Regions from separate parts of the Streptomyces sp. NPDC103540 genome, predicted to be linked through region 2. Evidence: predicted binding sites of a transcription regulator. Region 2 holds the regulator's gene; the other holds the start of a gene.
What was found. The regulator HrcA, encoded in region 2, represses chaperone genes, less so after heat shock. The targets are predictions, from matches to a motif close to TTNGCACTCNGNNNNNCNGAGTGCNAA.
Positions count from the first base shown of each region.

Region 1 (9,836 bases), on a different contig from region 2:
GCGCGCCACCAGCTCCGTCACCCGGCCGCCCTGGCCGGGGGCGTCCCCCAGAGGGCGGTCGTACATCGCCTTGACGAACTGCACCTCGGGGTCGGTCAGCAGCGGCCCGACGATCCCGGAGACGAAGACGGACGAGAAGTCGCGCAGGTCGGCGTCGACGAAGCAGACGACCTCCCCGGTGGTCGCCAGCAGGGAACGCCACAGCACCTCGCCCTTGCCGGGCAGCGCCTCGATCCTCGGCAGGATCGCGTCCCGGTGCACCACCCGGGCGCCGGCCTTCGCCGCCACCTCCGCCGTGCGGTCGGTGGACCCGGAGTCGACGACCACCAGCTCGTCCACCAGCGGGAGGTCCGGGCCGTCCATCAGATCGCGCCGGATCACCTCGACGATCCGCCCGACCGTGGCCTCCTCGTCGAGCGCGGGCAGCACGACGCTGACCGTCGTCCCGGTGGCCCGTTTCCGCTCGATCAGCTGGTCGAGCGGTCGGTCGGCGGCGGACCAGGAGCGGTCGGCCAGCCAGCGCTCCACCTCATCCAGCACTGTCGGTACTCCCTGACGCTCGGTGTTTTCGGCTGAAATGTGATCCATCTCGCCGTTCGGACGGCTGTCTCAACCGCCCGGCCCTTCGGTTACAGTCTTGAACAACGCGAAGGACCACCGCATGCCGGGGGTCCCGCGCACAAACGCACCGGCGCGCCCTCCAGCGCGGAAGCCGGCGCCATACCGCTCATCCAGAGGGGCAGAGGGATACGGCCCGTTGAAGCCCCGGCAACCCTCCAGTCGGTTCTCGCGATCGCCATCGGCGACATCAGCGGGGTCCCCGACTAGGGAAGGTGCCAATTCCGTCTCATGGCGAAGTGCGCCATGGGGAAGATGAGGAGAAAGGGCCTCGCCATCATGGCTGCACAGACTGTCGCCACCTCTGTCGATCTCGGACCCGCCAACGGTCTTTCCTGTCGCGAGTGCGGCACCCGCTTCGAACTCGGACCGATCTTCGCGTGCGTCGAGTGCTTCGGACCGCTGGAAGTCTCCTACGACCTGCCCACCGGTGACCCCGAGGCCCTGCGCGCCGCCATCGAGGCCGGCCCGAACAACATCTGGCGCTACGCCCCCCTGCTGCCCGTCCCCGCGGACGTGGCCTCCAAGCCCAGCCTGAACCCCGGCTTCACCAAGCTCGTGGACGCGGCCAACCTGGCCAAGGAGCTCGGCGTCACCGGAAAGCTGTACGTCAAGGACGACTCCGGCAACCCGACGCACTCCTTCAAGGACCGCGTCGTGGCCATCGCCGTCGAGGCCGCCCGCGCCTTCGGCTTCACCACCCTCTCCTGCTCCTCCACGGGCAACCTGGCCGGCGCCGTCGGCGCCGCCGCCGCCCGCGCCGGCTTCCGGTCCTGCGTGTTCATCCCGCACGACCTGGAGCAGGGCAAGGTCGTCATGGCCGGTGTCTACGGTGGCGACCTGGTCGGCATCGAGGGCAACTACGACGACGTCAACCGCTTCTGCTCCGAGCTCATCGGCGACCCGCTCGGCGAGGGCTGGGGCTTCGTCAACGTCAACCTGCGCCCCTACTACGGCGAGGGCTCCAAGACCCTGGCGTACGAGATCTGCGAGCAGCTCGGCTGGCGCCTGCCCGACCAGATCGTGATCCCGATCGCTTCCGGCTCCCAGCTGACGAAGATCGACAAGGGCCTCCAGGAGCTGATCAAGCTCGGTCTGGTCGAGGACCGGCCGTACAAGATCTTCGGTGCCCAGGCCGAGGGCTGCTCCCCGGTCTCGACCGCCTTCAAGGCCGGTCACGACGTGGTCCGCCCGCAGAAGCCGAACACCATCGCCAAGTCGCTGGCCATCGGCAACCCGGCGGACGGCCCGTACGTCCTGGACATCGCGCGCCGCACCGGCGGCTTCGTCGAGGACGTGAACGACGAGCAGGTCGTCGAGGCCATCAAGATCCTCGCGCAGACCGAGGGCATCTTCGCCGAGACCGCGGGCGGCGTGACCGTCGGCGTGACGCAGAAGCTCATCGAGAACGGGCAGCTCGACCCGTCGCTGACGACCGTCGTCCTGAACACCGGCGACGGCCTGAAGACCCTGGAGGCGGTCGCCGCGGACAGCGGTCAGACGGCCACCATCCGCCCGAGCCTGGACGCGTTCCGCGCCGCCGGCCTGGCCTGACCACTTCTCCTCCGCACTACCGGAAAGGCAGTAGCGCCATGAGCGTCAACGTCCGCATCCCCACCATCCTGCGCACCTACACCGGCGGCGTCGCCGAGGTCCCGGCCGAGGGCGCGACCCTCGCCGAGGTCATCGAGTCCCTGGAGAAGAACCACCCGGGCATCGCCGCGCGCGTCCTGGACGACCAGGGCAAGCTGCGCCGCTTCGTGAACGTCTACGTGAACGACGACGACGTGCGCTTCGAGGGCGGCCTGCAGACGGCGACGCCCGACGGCGCTGGCGTGTCGATCATTCCCGCCGTGGCCGGCGGCTGCTGACGCCCCACGCGTTTCGCACGGGAAACAGAATTGCCCCCTCCGCCGAAAGCGGAGGGGGCAATTCTGCTTGATTGGGCGCGGTAGAGTTGGGGAAGTCCCCTCCGCTGTTCTTGCCCGCCGCATATGAGCGGGCCGCGGGAGGGTTGACATTGAGTCAACATGTGCGCGCGCTATGGGGCTTTGGCGTGGATTGTCAGGCCCGAGTTGCCCTGGAATATGCCAGATTTTCACTCTATTTCCACGTTTCCGTGTGTCCAGATTTCTCGTCGGATTGACCTGTTGCAGACAGCAGCGGTGCGGATACATTCAGCCCCGGTCGAGGCGTTCCGGCGCAAGTTCTGACCCGGGTCCGCGAAGTGCGGTCCTGCGCAAGGGCCAGTAATAGGGGAGTTAGGCATGGCTCAGGGCACCGTCAAGTGGTTCAACGCGGAGAAGGGCTACGGCTTCATCGCGGTCGACGGTGGCGCGGATGTGTTCGTCCACTACAGCGCCATCCAGATGGACGGGTATCGCACCCTCGAAGAGGGCCAGCGGGTCGAGTTCGAGATCTCGCAGGGCCAGAAGGGTCCGCAGGCGGACATGGTCAAGCTCGCGGCCGGCTGAGTCCCAGCGCGTTCGACCACCGATACGTACGTACGAGGGGCCCACATCCTGGACACGGGATGCGGGCCCCTCGGCGCGTTCCCGGGCGTGTCACGGCGCGCGGCCGGTGGTGTTGCCCGAAGCCGCTTGCACTCGTGGGGGTCGAGTGCTAATCATTGGCGTTAGCACTCTCCGGGTGAGAGTGCTACTAAGAGGACCGGGTCGGTGAGGCCCGCAGGGTCCGGCGGGAAGGAACCGCCGGAGTCGCAGGCCGTCCGTCGCGGGCGCGGGCGCGGTCCGGAGCAATCCACCCCTGTCCGGGAGGACCACTTCAGATGGCCAAGATCATTTCGTTCAACGAGGAGGCCCGGCGCGGTCTCGAGCGTGGCATGAACCAGCTCGCGGACGCCGTCAAGGTCACCCTTGGCCCCAAGGGTCGCAACGTCGTCCTTGAGAAGAAGTGGGGCGCCCCCACGATCACCAACGATGGTGTCTCCATCGCCAAGGAGATCGAGCTCGAGGACCCGTACGAGAAGATCGGCGCCGAGCTGGTCAAGGAAGTCGCCAAGAAGACGGACGACGTCGCGGGCGACGGTACGACCACCGCCACCGTGCTGGCCCAGGCGCTGGTCCGCGAGGGCCTGCGCAACGTGGCCGCCGGCGCCAACCCGATGGCCCTCAAGCGTGGTATCGAGAAGGCCGTCGAGGCCGTCTCCGCCGCCCTGCTGTCCCAGGCCAAGGACGTCGAGACCAAGGAGCAGATCGCCTCCACCGCCTCGATCTCCGCCGCTGACACCCAGATCGGCGAGCTCATCGCCGAGGCCATGGACAAGGTCGGCAAGGAAGGCGTCATCACCGTCGAGGAGTCGCAGACCTTCGGTCTGGAGCTCGAGCTCACCGAGGGCATGCGCTTCGACAAGGGCTACATCTCGGCGTACTTCGCCACCGACATGGAGCGTATGGAGGCGTCCCTGGACGACCCGTACATCCTGATCGTCAACTCCAAGATCGGCTCGGTCAAGGACCTGCTGCCGCTCCTGGAGAAGGTCATGCAGTCCGGCAAGCCGCTGCTGATCATCGCCGAGGACGTCGAGGGCGAGGCCCTGTCGACCCTGGTCGTCAACAAGATCCGCGGCACCTTCAAGTCCGTCGCCGTCAAGGCCCCGGGCTTCGGTGACCGTCGCAAGGCCATGCTCGGCGACATCGCCATCCTCACGGGCGGCACGGTCATCTCCGAGGAGGTCGGCCTCAAGCTGGAGAACGCCGGTCTCGACCTGCTCGGCCGCGCCCGCAAGGTCGTCATCACCAAGGACGAGACCACCATCGTCGACGGTGCCGGTGACAGCGACCAGGTCCAGGGTCGCGTCAACCAGATCCGCGCCGAGATCGAGAACTCCGACTCGGACTACGACCGCGAGAAGCTCCAGGAGCGCCTCGCGAAGCTGGCCGGCGGCGTGGCCGTCATCAAGGCCGGTGCCGCGACCGAGGTGGAGCTCAAGGAGCGCAAGCACCGCATCGAGGACGCCGTTCGCAACGCGAAGGCGGCCGTCGAAGAGGGCATCGTCGCCGGCGGTGGCGTGGCCCTGCTCCAGGCCTCCTCGGTCTTCGAGAAGCTGGAGCTGTCGGGTGACGAGGCGACCGGCGCCAACGCCGTGAAGCTCGCCCTGGAGGCCCCGCTGAAGCAGATCGCCGTCAACGGTGGTCTCGAGGGTGGCGTCGTCGTGGAGAAGGTGCGCAACCTTCCGATCGGTCACGGCCTGAACGCCGCGTCCGGCGAGTACGTCGACATGATCGCCGAGGGCATCATCGACCCGGCGAAGGTCACGCGTTCCGCCCTGCAGAACGCCGCGTCCATCGCCGCGCTGTTCCTGACCACCGAGGCCGTCATCGCCGACAAGCCGGAGAAGGCCGCTGCCGGCGCTCCGGGCGGCATGCCGGGCGGTGACATGGACTTCTGATCGGCCCCCGGCTGATCGGCTGTTCTCGAACGAGGGCGGCACCCCGCACGGGGTGCCGCCCTCGGGCGTTGTCCGGGCCCGCTGTCAGAGCCGCTTGAGGAGGTACACGTCCTCGTGGCCGGCGGGGAACCCGGGCACGCGGGCCTGCTCCTCGTAGCCGTGGCGGGCGTAGAAGGCGGGCGCCTGGAAGGTGAAGGACGACACCAGGATCGTCACGCAGCCGCGCCGGCGGGCCTCGGCCTCCGCGGCCTCCAGGAGCCGCGCGCCCCAGCCGCCGCCCCGGCTGTCCTCACGGACCCAGGTCATCCCGATCCCGGCCCGGTCCCCCCAGCTCCACCCCGACAGCCCGGCGACGAGGTCGCCGTCCGCGTCGGTGATCCGCACGGTGAACTCCGCCTGCTCGTGCCCGGCGGTCGCCGCCTGGTTGAAGGCGTCCAGCTCCTTGCCGAGCCGCGTGTCGAGCTCCGCGTCCCCGCCGCCTGTGGTGACCTGCACCCCGTTGTCGTCCATCCGGCCATTGTGCGGTGTGTCAGGGCCCCGGACCGAGGGGTTTTCGCCGGGACCGGCGGGGTCCCGCGGTGCCCGCAGGGCGGGACGTATCGGCGGGGGAGAGGAGGGTTTGGTTGACTCGGGGGCATGAGTGAGACGAGCGGGCTGTACGTCAAGATCTGCGGGCTGCGGACCGGGCACGACGTCGACGTCGCGGTGGAGGCCGGGGCGGACGCCATCGGGTTCGTGTTCGCGCCCGGGAGCCCCCGGACCATCGACGTCGCCGCGGCGCGGGAACTGGCGCGGCGGGTGCCGCCGGGGGTGCTGACCGTCGGGGTGTTCCGGGGCCAGTCCGTCGAGGAGGTGCGGCGCCTGACCGAGGAGAGCGGGGTGCGGGGCGTGCAGCTGCACGGGGAGGAGGGGCCCGAGGACTTCGCCGCGCTGCGCGCCGAAGGGCGGACGCTGCTGCGGGCCACCTCCGAGCGCGCGGAGCGGTGCGGGGAGTACGGGGAGGACCTGTTGCTCCTCGACGCGCCCGACCCCGGCTCCGGCAAGCCGTGGAACTGGGGCTCGGCGGACTTCACCGCGCCCGAGGGGCGTTGGCTGCTGGCCGGCGGGCTGACCCCGGGCAACGTCGCCGAGGCCGTCGCCGTGACCGGGGCGTGGGGCGTGGACGTCTCCAGCGGGGTCGAGCGGGAACGCGGGGTGAAGGACCCCGCGCTGATCCGGGCCTTCGTGGCGGCGGCCCGGTCGGCCCGCGGGGCGTGACGGGCGGGGCCTGACGGGCGGGGCGTGACGGGCGGGGCGTAGCTCCGGGCGTCGGGCGCTTCGGGAACGGGTCGACAGATCGTCGAGGGTGTCGTGGATCTTTGTGTTAGGTTATTTCTGTAGTGATCGTTACTGAATCAGGGGGATCCATCATGAGCAAGAACGCGCTGGTCACGGGCGGCAGCCGGGGCATCGGCCGGGCCGTCGCCGAGCGGCTCGCGGCCGACGGGGTGACCGTCGTGCTGACGTACGCCGAAAACGAGGCGGCGGCCCGCGACACCGTCGAGACGATCACCGCCCGCGGTGGCCGCGCCCACGCGCTGCGGGCGGAGCTGGGCCGGCACGGGGACGCCGCCGCCCTGTGGGAGGCGTACGACGCGCTCGGGCTCGGACCGGCCGACATCCTCGTCAACAACGCTGGCATCGGCCGCTCGCTTCCCCTCGGGCAGGTCACCGAGGACGACTTCGACCTCGTCTTCGCCGTCAACGTCCGCGCCCCCTTCTTCCTGGTGCAGGAGGGGCTGGAGCGGCTGCGCGACGGCGGCCGGATCATCAACGTCTCCAGCGGGGCCGCCCGTATCGCGATGCCCGAGAGCATCGCCTACGGGCCCACCAAGGGCGCCCTCGACAACCTGACGCTGAACCTCGCCAAGGTCCTCGGCCCGCGCGGGATCACCGTCAACTCCGTCGCCCCCGGCATCGTCGACACCGACGTCAACGCGAGCTGGCTCCGCGGCAACCCGCAGGCCCAGGAGCACGCCGCGTCCCTCGCCGCGCTGGGCCGCGTCGGCAGGCCCGAGGACATCGCCGACATCGTCGGCTTCCTCGCCTCGGACGCCGGCCGCTGGGTCACCGGCCGCGTCGTCGACGCCACCGGCGGCGCCGGGCTCTGACCGGCGCGGGCGGTCGCGACACGGCCCGTGTCGCGACCGCCGTCACCGCCGGCGGGCCGCCGCGCGGGGCGGCCCGCCGGCGTCACCGGTCAGCAGACCTGGATGCCGTCGGCCTTGTCGTTGTTCGCGTCGCCGACGTAGGAGCTCGACGAGGGGGCCGTGGAGGCCCACAGCTGCTGCCAGTACCCGACCCAGTTGTAGACACGGGTGACGGTCCCACGGGTCTGGTTGTTGTGCCAGGACGAGGTCTTGTCGGTGAAGCCCCAGTTGCCCAGGTGCTCGAAGTTGCAGTCCGACCAGGTGAGCCGGCGGCCGTCGAAGTTGCCGTGCTCGTACAGGCAGGTCCAGGCGTAGGCGCAGTTCGGCGAACCGAGCGCGGCGGCGGGCTCGTTCACGGCGCGGGCCCGCGTCTCGCCGGGCAGCGGCCAGGTCATGACGGCCTTGCCGTCGCGCCAGGCCACCTGGTTGACGCCGATCTGCCGGCCGCCGGGGTTCTGCGCCATCTGGCGGTCCATCTGTTCCTGAAGAGCCGCCACCTGCGCCGCGTTCAGGCCGGCCCGCTGTGCCTGGGCGGCGATGGTCTGGTCGAGCGGGCTCTGGGCGGAGGAGGTGCCGGACAGGCCGACGGCGGCCATCAGACCGGCCGCGGCGGTGGCCGCGATCTTCACACTCGTGCGCATAGGAATCGTGTCCCCTCGTCTTCACGACTGGCCCGGTGTTCCCGGGCGTCGCAAACGCTAGGGGCTGTCGCCCCACCCGCCCCAGGCGTCCGCCGGTCAGATGCCCCCTTGCGGGGAGGCGCGGGGACGTGCCTCGGTCCGTCGCGGCAGGCGGGCGGACCGCGCCGGAGCGAGACCTCGGAACGGCTCCGGGGGGAAGGCGGCGCTCCGCGACGGGGTATGAGCCATTCCGCCGTGCCGCCCCACATTGGTCCATGCCAAGTGAAAGTCGGACGCTCGTGGGACGGCTGCTCAGACGGCGGGGCCCAGCGCGCTCGCCGGGCCGTCCTCCTCCACGGACTCCACGATCGGCGCGGCGCGCAGCGCGGAGACCTGCTCGGGGGAGAGCCGGGCGGCGAAGCCGTTGAGGGCGGTGCGGAAGACGTGCACCGGGGTGATCCCGTAGGCCTCGGCGACGGACGCCGGGTCGAGGGCTTCGTGGACGGTGACGAGGTACGTCGGCCAGTCCGCCGGCGCCACCGCGGCGGGCGCGGTGGCGGTGTCGGTGGTCGCGGCGTCGGCCGCCTGTGCGGCGGGCAGGACGGCCACGGCGGCCAGTGCGGCGGCGGCGACGGCCGTCGGCAGGGCCCAGCTCGGTCGGGTGCGCATGACGGCGAGGCCATCACGCACGTCCGGGCCGGTCAACGACCCCGTGCGGCGCGGCGGGGGCGGGCGGTGGTGAACCCGCGCGCGCTCCCTCGCCCGGCCGCCGGGTCACGGCCCGTACGGGTGAACCTGCGCGGGCGGCGGGCGGAGCGGGGGCAGCCGGCCCGGTGGCGCGCCCCGCCACGTGCATGATCGATTCTGCTGATGGCCCGACTGCCGCCACCCGGCCCCGTGCACCCCCTTCGGCCAGGTGGCCGGAGCCGTTTCAAGTCCGGGGCCCCGGGTGACCGATGCACCGGGAGGCCGTCCCGCGGGGCTCTCGTCCCGGCCCCGGCCGGCCCCACCCCCCACCGTTCTCCGCCTTCCGCTTCAGGGAGCTGCCGTCATGCGCATGTTCGTCCGTCTGGCCATCGCCACCCTCCTCACGGCCGGTCCGGCCCTGGCCGGTGGTGCGGCCGTCGCCGACACTCCGGAGCCCACGCCCGTCCCGCTGCACACCGCCGAGACGGGCGGCCTGCCGGGCCAGTACATCGTCACCCTGCACAAGGGCGTCGACCCCTCGAAGCTGGCGCAGAGACTGGGGGTGAAGCCGACGTTCGTCTACAGCGCGGCGATCAACGGCTTCGCCGTGGCCCTGAACTCGCACCAGCTGGACAAGCTCCGTACGACCTCGGGCGTGAAGTCCGTCGAGCAGGACGCGACGGCGTCCGCCCCGCCCGTCCCGAAGGCCCCGGCGACGGGCCGCGCCCCGGCCAACGCCTGGGGTCTGGACCGCATCGACCAGCGCGACCTGCCCCTCGACGGCGGCTTCACCGTCGAGGGCAGCGGCGCCGGGGTGACGGCGTACATCCTGGACAGCGGCATCGACTACGAGCACGACGAGTACCGGGGCCGGGCCACGTTCGGCTTCGACGCGATGGGCGACGGCCGTCGTGGCGCGGACTGCAACGGCCACGGCACGCACGTCGCGGGCACGGTCGGCGGCAAGACGTACGGCGTGGCCACGAAGGTCAACCTGGTCAGCGTCCGCGTCCTCGGCTGTGACAACCGGGGCTCGTTCTCGGGCATCATCGCGGGCCTGGACTGGGTGGCGCGCAACGCCAAGCAGCCCGCCGTGCTGAACGGCTCGCTGGGCGGCGGCTTCTCCCAGACCGTGAACGACGCGGCGAACAACCTCTCGCGGGCCGGCGTGCTGCCGGTCATCTCGGCGGGCAACGACGCGAAGAACGCCGCGAACTACTCGCCGGCCTCGGCCGAGCGCGTCCTGACCGTGGGCGCGAGCGACCGCTACGACGACGAGACCAACTTCTCGAACTACGGCAACGTCGTCGA
Region 1 is NZ_JBVJMA010000010.1:116,134-125,969, forward strand. It holds gene ACZ6ZI_RS24370 (glucosyl-3-phosphoglycerate synthase) at 1-540, opposite strand, end outside; SAM riboswitch class I at 725-880, shown strand; gene thrC (threonine synthase) at 898-2,172, shown strand; gene ACZ6ZI_RS24380 (MoaD/ThiS family protein) at 2,211-2,489, shown strand; gene ACZ6ZI_RS24385 (cold-shock protein) at 2,886-3,092, shown strand; gene groL (chaperonin GroEL) at 3,407-5,029, shown strand; gene ACZ6ZI_RS24395 (GNAT family N-acetyltransferase) at 5,114-5,539, opposite strand; gene ACZ6ZI_RS24400 (phosphoribosylanthranilate isomerase) at 5,666-6,286, shown strand; gene ACZ6ZI_RS24405 (SDR family NAD(P)-dependent oxidoreductase) at 6,439-7,179, shown strand; gene ACZ6ZI_RS24410 (peptidase inhibitor family I36 protein) at 7,269-7,859, opposite strand; gene ACZ6ZI_RS24415 (protease inhibitor I9 family protein) at 8,151-8,507, opposite strand; gene ACZ6ZI_RS24420 (S8 family peptidase) at 8,890-9,836, shown strand, end outside.
Region 1: groL (chaperonin GroEL) is a predicted target of HrcA. The motif match lies at 3,218-3,244, and genes of this name have one in related genera.

Region 2 (9,836 bases):
GAGCTGCGCCGCCTCCGCGCCGGCGGCGAGGACCGCGGCGAGCTGGGCGCCGCGCATCAGTCCGCCCGCCGCGATCAGCGGGAGGGCCACGGCCTCGCGCACCTGCGGCAGCAGGGCGAGCAGGCCGACGCCGGCGGTGCCGTCCGTCTCGGGGTCGTCGCGGTGGGTGCCCTGGTGGCCGCCCGCCTCCACGCCCTGGACGCACAGGCCGTCGGCGCCCGCGGCCTGTGCGGCGCGGGCCTCGTCGACGGAGGTCACGGTGACGATGGTGCGCGTACCGGCTCTGCGCAGGCGTTCCAGTACGGCGGGGGCGGGGCAGCCGAAGGTGAAGGAGACGACGGGGACCGGGTCCTCGACGAGGATGGCGAGCTTGGCCTCGTAGCCGTCGTCGCAGGTGCCGATGATGTCCTCTTCGGCGAGGGAGACCTCGTACCAGCCGGCCTCGCCGGCGAGCTGTCCGCGGTACGCCTCGACGGCCGCCTGGTCGACGTGGCCGGTCTGCGGCATGAAGAGGTTCACGCCGAAGGGGCGGCGGGTCAGGCCCCGGGTCTGTTTGATCTCCTGGTACATGCCGTCGGCGGTCTTGTACCCGCCGGCGAGGAAGCCCAGCCCTCCGGCCTCGGACACGGCCGCCGCGAGCGGGGGGCAGGAGGCGCCGCCCGCCATGGGGGCCTGCACGATCGGGTACGGGTGGAGACCGTTCGCTGCCAAGGACATGGACTGCATCGTGCCATGTCCCGCTCACGGGGCCGAATCACGGCATTCGCCTGGCATAGTCCGCCCCGTCCGGCGTTTCCGACGCCCCTCCCCCGACGGCCCGCGACCGGCTCCCGACCGCGTTCCGACCGCTCCGCGACCCGCTCGCGACCGTCCGGGGGACCACCGGGAAGCACCCTGGGGAGCCCCCGCGCACCCGCCCGGCGCCCGCCCTCCCGGAGCCGTCCCGAACGCGCGCGAGCCCGGTCCGGGAGGTCCGGACCGGGCTCGTACGACGCAGGGCGCGGGAGTACGGCTCAGCGGCCGTTGAAGGCGTCCTTCAGGCGGCTGAACAGCCCCTGCTGGCCGGGCGCGAACTGGCCCATCGGCCGCTCCTCGCCCCGCAGCTTGGCGAGCTGGCGCAGCAGTTCCTCCTGCTGGGAGTCCAGCTTGCCGGGGGTGGTGACCTCGACGTGGACGATCAGGTCGCCGCGCCCGCCGCCGCGCAGGTGCGTGACGCCGCGGCCGTGCAGCGGGATCGCCTGGCCGGACTGGGTGCCCGGGCGGATGTCGATCTCCTCCATGCCGTCCAGCGTCTCCAGCGGGCACTTGGTGCCCAGGGCCGCCGCCGTCATCGGGATGGTGACCGTGCAGTGCAGGTCGTCCCCGCGCCGCTGGAAGGTCGGGTGCGGCAGCTCGTGGATCTCGACGTACAGGTCGCCGGCGGGACCGCCGCCGGGGCCGACCTCGCCCTCGCCCGCGAGCTGGATCCGGGTGCCGTTCTCGACGCCGGCGGGGATCTTGACCGTCAGGTTGCGGCGGGAGCGGACCCGGCCGTCGCCCGCGCACTCGGGGCACGGGGTCGGGACCACGGTGCCGAAGCCCTGGCACTGCGGGCAGGGGCGCGAGGTCATGACCTGGCCCAGGAAGGACCGGGTGACCTGCGAGACCTCACCGCGACCGCGGCACATGTCGCACGTCTGCGCCGAGGTGCCGGGAGCGGCGCCCTCACCGGAGCAGGTGGTGCAGACGACGGCCGTGTCGACCTGGATGTCCTTGGTCGTGCCGAAGGCGGCCTCGTCCAGCTCCAGGTCGAGGCGGATCATGGCGTCCTGGCCGCGGCGGGTGCGCGAGCGCGGGCCGCGCTGCGAGGCCTGGCCGAAGAAGGCGTCCATGATGTCGGAGAAGTTGCCGAAGCCGCCCTGGCCGAAGCCGCCGGCGCCACCGCCGCCGCCCGAGGAGGACAGCGGGTCGCCGCCGAGGTCGTAGACCTGCTTCTTCTGCGGGTCCGAGAGGACCTCGTAGGCCGCGTTGATCTCCTTGAAGCGCTCTTGCGTCTTGGGATCGGGGTTCACGTCCGGGTGCAGCTCGCGCGCGAGCCGCCGGAAGGCCTTCTTGATCTCGTCCTGGGATGCGTCGCGGCGCACGCCGAGAACGGCGTAGTAGTCCGTGGCCACTTACGACTCCGCCAGGATCTGTCCGACGTAACGTGCCACTGCGCGTACCGCTCCCATCGTTCCGGGGTAGTCCATGCGGGTCGGTCCGACCACGCCGAGTTTGGCGACTGCCTCGCCGCCCGAACCGTAGCCGACGGAGACGACCGACGTGGAGTTGAGCCCCTCGTAGGCGTTCTCGTGACCGATCCGTACGGCCATCCCCGACTCACCGGCCTCGCCCAGCAGCTTCAGGAGCACCACGTGCTCCTCCAGCGCTTCGAGCACGGGCCTGATGGTCAAGGGAAAATCATGTCCGAAGCGAGTGAGGTTGGCGGTGCCGCCGATCATCAGCCGCTCCTCCGCCTCCTCGGCCAGCGTTTCGAGGAGGGTCGCCAGGACGGCCTTGACGGTCGCCCGGTCGTCGATCTCGAACGACTCCGGAAGGTCCTGCACGAGCTGCGGCACATCGGTGAACCGGCGGCCGACGACCCGGGAGTTCAGCCGCGCCCGCAGGTCGGCGAGCGAGGTGTCGGCGAACGGCGTCTGGGTGTCGACGAGCCGCTGCTCGACCCGCCCGGTGTCCGTGATCAGCACGAGCATCAGCCGGGCCGGGGACAGCGACAGCAGCTCGACGTGACGGACGGTGGAGCGGGTCAGGGACGGGTACTGGACGACGGCGACCTGGCGGGTGAGCTGCGCGAGCAGGCGCACCGTGCGGCCGACCACGTCGTCGAGGTCGACGGCGCCGTCGAGGAAGTTCTGGATGGCCCGACGCTCGGGCGTCGACAGCGGCTTGACGCCCGCCAGCCTGTCGACGAAGAGGCGGTAGCCCTTGTCCGTGGGGATGCGACCGGCGCTCGTGTGGGGCTGGGCGATGTAGCCCTCCTCCTCCAGCACGGCCATGTCGTTGCGCACGGTGGCGGGCGAGACGCCGAGGCGGTGGCGCTCGGTGAGGGCCTTGGAGCCGACGGGCTCCTCCGTCCCGACGTAGTCCTGGACGATGGCGCGCAGCACTTCGAGCCTGCGTTCACTGAGCATCGCGCACACCTCCGGATGCGGGTCGGTCGTCGGTCGGGCGGCCGTGGCGAGGCGCCGCTGGGTTCTCCGGTCTTCGTTGGCACTCTGCGCGTGCGAGTGCCAGAGATCCCCCGGTCAGTGTACGGCCGGGTGGTACGCCGCGGGCAAGGGTGGCCCGCCAGGGTAGCGTCACGCCATGGACGTGCGATGGGAAGAGGCCGGCTGGGAACGGTTGACCGGACGGGTCGGCCGCAGGCGTCTGCCGGTGTGGGACTGCACCGTGGGACTGGTGGTGGGGGACGGGGCGACGCTCCTGATCGACCCCGGATCGTGTGTACGCGAGGGGGCCGGGCTACGGGCCGAGGCGGAGCGGCTGACCGGCGGGCGCGTGACCCATGTCGCATTCACCCACGGACATTTCGACCACGTGCTGGGCGCGCCCGCGTTCGCCGGCGCGGAGTCCTACGGCGCGGTCGGGCTGGACCGGCTGCTGGGGACCCCCACGGGCCGCGAGGAGCTGCGCGCGAGCGCGGTGCGCCATGGCCTGGACCCGGCGGAGGCGGCGGAGTCCGTGGAGCTCGTACGGGCGCCCCGGCACCTCGTGTCGGGCGAGTGGACGCTGGACCTGGGCGGGGTGCAGGTGCTGCTGGCCAACGTGGGTCCGGCGCACTCGTGGCACGACCTGGCCGTCTTCGTGCCGGGCGAGCGCGAGACGGTGTTCTGCGGGGACCTGGTCGAGGAGTCGGGCGAGCCCCAGGCCGGTCGGGACGCGGTCCCGGGGCAGTGGCCGGCCGCGATGGACCGGCTGTTGTCGCTCGGCGGACCGGACGCGCGGTACGTACCGGGTCACGGCGCGGTGGTCGGGGCGGACTTCGTACGTGAGCAACGCGACACTCTGGCGGCCCTGTTCGGCGTGTCGGGCCCCTGAGCGCGGCGGCTCTCCTAGGGTCGGCCGGATGCGCGAGTACTCCCCCGATCTGACCCCGCAGTGGAAGCGGCCCAAGGCCGTTCCCGAGGTTCCCGCCGACCCCGACCTGGTGGTGGAGGTGGCCGGTACGGACTTCTGCGGCGCGGTGGTGGCCTGCGAGGCGGGCACGGTGACCCTGGAGGACCGCTTCGGCAAGCGGCGGGTGTTCCCGCTGGAGCCGCGCGGCTTCCTGCTGGAGGGCGCGGTGGTGACGCTGACCCGCCCCGGGCGGGCGCCGGCCGCTCCCGCGCGCACGGCGTCGGGTTCGCTGGCGGTGCCGGGCGCCCGGGCCCGGGTGGCCCGGGCCGGGCGGATCTACGTGGAGGGCCGGCACGACGCCGAGCTGGTCGAGCGGGTCTGGGGCGACGACCTGCGGATCGAGGGCGTGGTCGTGGAGTACCTGGAGGGCGTCGACGACCTCCCGGCGGTGGTGGCGGAGTTCGGCCCGGCCCCGGACGCCCGGCTGGGGGTCCTGGTGGACCACCTGGTGCCGGGCTCGAAGGAGTCCCGCATCGCGGCGGCGGTGACCTCCCCGGACGTGCTGATCGTCGGTCACCCGTACGTGGACGTGTGGCAGGCGGTGAAGCCGTCCGCGCTCGGCATCCCGGCGTGGCCGACCGTGCCGCGCGGCCGGGACTGGAAGACGGGCGTCTGCGCGGCGCTCGGCTGGCCGGAGAACACCGGGGCCGCCTGGCAGCACATCCTGTCCCGCGTGACCTCGTACAAGGACCTGGAGCCCACCCTGCTCGGCGCGGTGGAGCACCTCATCGACCACGTCACGTCCTGAGGCCCCGCACGGGGCCCGCGCGGCCCGTCAGCGCGCCGGCCGCGCCGGGCTCGGCCGCGAGGGCGCCGAGGCCCGCACGGGGCCGCTGCCGCCCGTTGCCGGCGCCGCCCGCGCCGCGGGGCGGGCGGGCGGGCGGGCGGCCGGGTCAGTCGACCAGGTCCCGCACCACGGCGTCGGCCAGCAGTCGCCCGCGCAGGGTCAGCACCGCCCGCCCCGCGTCGTAGGGGGTGGGTTCCAGCAGCCCGTCGGCCAGGGCCTTCGCGGCGGCGCGGAGCCCGGCGGGGGCGAGCAGCGACAGCGGGACGCCGTCGACCAGCCGCAGCTCCAGCAGGATCCGCTCGACGCGCCGGTCCTCGGCGGAGAGCAGTTCGCGCCCCGCGCCCGGGGAGCGGCCCTCGGCCAGCGCGGCCGCGTAGGCGCCGGGGTGCTTGACGTTCCACCACCGCACGCCGCCGACGTGGGAGTGCGCGCCGGGCCCGGCGCCCCACCAGTCGGCGCCGCGCCAGTACAGCTCGTTGTGCAGGCACCGGCCGGCCTCGGAGGTCGCCCAGTTCGACACCTCGTACCAGTGGTAGCCGGCCTCCGCCATGACGGAGTCGGCGATCAGGTACCGGTCGGCGTGGACGTCGTCGTCGGTCATCGGGACCTCGCCGCGGCGGATCCGCCGGGCCAGCTGGGTGCCCTCCTCGACGATCAGGGCGTACGCGCTGACGTGGTCGGGCCCGGCGCCCAGCGCGGCGTCCAGGGAGGCCCGCCAGTCGTCGTCGGACTCGCCGGGGGTGCCGTAGATCAGGTCCAGGTTGACGTGCTCGAAGCCGGCGGCGCGGGCCTCGGCCACGCAGGCCTCGGGGCGGCCCGGGGTGTGGGTGCGGTCGAGGACCTTCAGCACGTGCCGTTTGGCGCTCTGCATGCCGAAGGAGACCCGGTTGAACCCGCCGGCGCGCAGTTCGGCGAGGTAGCGCGGGTCCACCGACTCCGGGTTGGCCTCGGTGGTGATCTCGGCGTCCTCGGCGAGGCCGAACTCCTCGCGGATGGCCGCGAGCATGCGGACGAGGTCGGCGGCGGGCAGCAGGGTGGGCGTGCCGCCGCCGACGAAGACCGTGCGCACGGACCTCGGGTCGTCGCCGAGCACCTTGCGGGCCAGGCGGACCTCGTCGATCAGGGTGTCGGCGTAGTTCTCGCGGGAGGCGAGGACGCCGCCGGTGCCGCGCAGCTCGGTGGCGGTGTAGGTGTTGAAGTCGCAGTACCCGCAGCGGGTGGCGCAGTACGGGACGTGCAGGTAGAACCCGAGCGGCCGGTCCGGGGCGCCGGTGAGGGCGTGCGCGGGCAGCGAGCCGTCTTCGGGCATGGGGTCACCGTCGGGCAGTGCGGAAGGCATGTGGCCATTGTCCCGCACTGCCCCATGGTCGTTTACGCCTCGCGGGAGCCCTCGTACATCTCCTCGATGAGGTGCTTGAACTCGCGCTCGACGACGGGCCGCTTCAGCTTGAGGCTGGGCGTGAGGTCGCCGTGCTCCACATCCAGGTCGCGCGGCAGGATGCGGAACTTCTTGACCGTCTGCCAACGCTGGAGGCCCTCGTTGAGGGTCTGGACGTAGGTCTCGACGAGACGGTTGGTCTCGGGGGCGGCCAGGACCTGCGCGTACGTCCTGCCCTCCAGCCCGTTCTCGGCGGCCCAGCCCAGGATCGCGGGCTCGTCGAGGGCGATGAGGGCCGAGCAGAAGTTCCGGTCGGCGCCGTGGACGACGATCGTCGACACGAACGGGCAGATCGCCTTGAACTGGCCCTCGATCTCGGCCGGGGCGACGTACTTGCCGCCCGAGGTCTTGATCAGGTCCTTCTTGCGGTCGGTGATGCGCAGGTAGCCGTCGGGCGACAGCTCCCCGATGTCGCCGGTGTGCAGCCAGCCGTCGCTCTCCAGGACCTCGGAGGTCTTGTCGGGCTGACGGTGGTAGCCCTGCATGATGCCGGGGCCGCGGAGCAGGACCTCGCCGTCGTCGGCGATGCGCACCTCGGTGCCGGGGAGCGGCTTGCCGACGGTGCCGGTGCGGTAGGCCTCGCCGGGGTTGACGAAGGAGGCGGCGCTCGACTCGGTGAGTCCGTAGCCCTCCAGGATGTGGATGCCCGCGCCGGAGAAGAAGAAGCCGATCTCGGGGGCGAGGGCGGAGGCGCCGGAGACGGCGGCGCGCAGGTTGCCGCCGAAGGCGTCGCGGAGCTTGGAGTAGACGAGCGCGTCGGCGACCTTGTGCTTGGTGCTGAGGCCGAGGGGCGCGGTGGCGCGGCCGGTGCGGCGGTAGTTGTCCTGGGTGACCTTGGCGTACTCGCGGGCGACGCCCACCGACCACTTGAAGATCTTGTACTTGGCGCCGCCGCCGGCGCGGGCCTTGGCGGCCACGCCGTTGTAGACCTTCTCGAAGATGCGCGGGACGGCCGCCATGTAGGTGGGCTGGACGACCGGCAGGTTCTCGATGATCTTGTCGATGCGGCCGTCGACGGCGGTGACGTGACCGACCTCGATCTGGCCGGAGGTGAGCACCTTGCCGAAGACGTGGGCCAGCGGCAGCCACAGGTACTGGATGTCGTCCTTGGTGATCAGGCCGGTGGCCACGGTGGCCTTGGCCATGTACGACCAGTTGTCGTGCGGCAGGCGTACGCCCTTGGGGCGGCCGGTGGTGCCGGAGGTGTAGATGAGGGTGGCGAGCTGGTCGGCGGTGATGGCCGCGATCCGCTCCCTGACGGCCTCGGGGTGCTTGGCGAGGTGCTCCTTGCCGCGCGCCTCCAGCTCGGCCAGGGTCAGCACCCAGCCCTCGGGGTCGCCGGCCTCGGGCTCGACGCCGGCCCCGTCGATGACCACGACGTGGATCAGGTTCGGCAGGTCGGCGCGCCGCTCCCGGGCCTTGGCCAGCTGGGCGGCGTCCTCGGCGATCAGCACCCGGCTCTCGGAGTCGGCGAGGATGAACGCCGACTCGTCGGCGTTGGTGCTCGGGTAGATCGTGGTGACGGCACCGCCCGCGCACATCACGCCCAGGTCGCAGAGGATCCACTCGACGCGGGTGTTGGAGGCGAGCGCGACGCGCTCCTCCGAACCCAGGCCCAGCGAGACCAGTCCGGCGGCGATCGCGAACACGCGGTCGGCGGCCTGGCCCCAGCTGAGCGACTTCCACTCCTCGGGGCCGCCCTCCGGTCCGGCCGGCACCGGGAAGCGGTAGGCCTCGCCGTTGGGGGTGGCGGCGACGCGGTCAAGGAAGAGGGCCGCCACGGTGGGCGGACGGTTCTCGATCATGGTCTGTGTGTCGCTCACGACATCCTCCGGACCGGTCCACGCGACGGGGCGTGGGCGTGGGGCGCTTGGGCAGGCAGGGTTTTCAGACGGGCGGATTTCTTAACTGGCGAGTAACCATCGAGCAGTGATCAGACTAGAGGCCGCGTGCCCGACGCGTAAGACTCCCCGAGCGGCCGGTTCATAACGAAAAGGGCCCTCGCGCGTACGCACGGGGGCCCTTCCGCGTGACACCGGACGGGGGCTGGGCCCCCTCCCCGGTGTCGGCGCTACTTCTTCTTGCCGGTCGACTCGTCGCTGGACAGGACGGCGATGAAGGCCTCCTGCGGGACCTCCACGGAGCCGACCATCTTCATCCGCTTCTTGCCCTCCTTCTGCTTCTCCAGCAGCTTCCGCTTGCGGGAGATGTCACCGCCGTAGCACTTGGCGAGGACGTCCTTGCGGATGGCGCGGATGGTCTCGCGGGCGATGACGCGGGAGCCGATCGCGGCCTGGACCGGCACCTCGAAGGCCTGCCGCGGGATGAGCTCGCGCAGCTTGGCGACCAGGCGCACGCCGTAGGCGTAGGCGGCGTCCTTGTGGCAGACGGCGGAGAAGGCGTCGACCTTGTCGCCGTGCAGCAGGATGTCGACCTTGACCAGGCTGGAGGACTGCTCGCCGGTGGGCTCGTAGTCCAGCGAGGCGTAGCCGCGCGTCTTGGACTTCAGCTGGTCGAAGAAGTCGAAGACGATCTCCGCGAGAGGCAGGGTGTAGCGGATCTCGACGCGGTCCTCGGAGAGGTAGTCCATGCCGAGCAGGGTGCCGCGACGCTGCTGGCAGAGCTCCATGATGGCGCCGATGAACTCGGTCGGGGCGAGCACGGTGGCGCGGACGACCGGCTCGAACACGTCCGAGATCTTGCCCTCGGGGAACTCGCTCGGGTTGGTGACGGTGACCTCCTTGCCGTCCTCCAGCACCACCCGGTAGACCACGTTGGGCGCGGTCGCGATGAGGTCGAGGCCGAACTCGCGCTCCAGGCGCTCGCGGACCACGTCCAGGTGCAGCAGGCCGAGGAAGCCGACGCGGAAGCCGAAGCCGAGGGCCGCGGAGGTCTCCGGCTCGTAGACGAGCGCGGCGTCGTTGAGCTGGAGCTTGTCCAGGGCCTCGCGCAGGTCCGGGTAGTCCGATCCGTCCAGCGGGTACAGGCCCGAGAAGACCATGGGCTTCGGGTCCTTGTAGCCGCCGAGGGCCTCGGTCGCGCCGTTGTGCAGGCTGGTGATCGTGTCACCGACCTTGGACTGACGGACGTCCTTCACGCCGGTGATGATGTAGCCCACCTCGCCGACGCCGATGCCGTCGGCCGGGGTCATCTCCGGGGAGGAGACGCCGATCTCCAGCAGCTCGTGCGTGGCGCCGGTGGACATCATGCGGATGCGCTCGCGCTTGTTGAGCTGGCCGTCGACCACACGGACGTAGGTGACCACGCCGCGGTAGGAGTCGTAGACCGAGTCGAAGATCATCGCGCGGGCGGGGGCGTCCTTGACGCCGACCGGGGCCGGAACGGTCGCGACGACCTTGTCGAGCAGGGCGTCGACGCCCATGCCCGTCTTGGCGGAGACGCGCAGCACGTCCTCGGGCTGGCAGCCGACCAGGTTCGCCAGCTCCTCGGCGAACT
Region 2 is NZ_JBVJMA010000001.1:643,221-653,056, forward strand. It holds gene ACZ6ZI_RS02905 (nitronate monooxygenase) at 1-717, opposite strand, end outside; gene dnaJ (molecular chaperone DnaJ) at 1,014-2,153, opposite strand; gene hrcA (heat-inducible transcriptional repressor HrcA) at 2,154-3,170, opposite strand; gene ACZ6ZI_RS02920 (MBL fold metallo-hydrolase) at 3,346-4,077, shown strand; gene ACZ6ZI_RS02925 (DUF3097 domain-containing protein) at 4,106-4,903, shown strand; gene hemW (radical SAM family heme chaperone HemW) at 5,049-6,281, opposite strand; gene ACZ6ZI_RS02935 (AMP-dependent synthetase/ligase) at 6,314-8,203, opposite strand; gene lepA (translation elongation factor 4) at 8,452-9,836, opposite strand, start outside.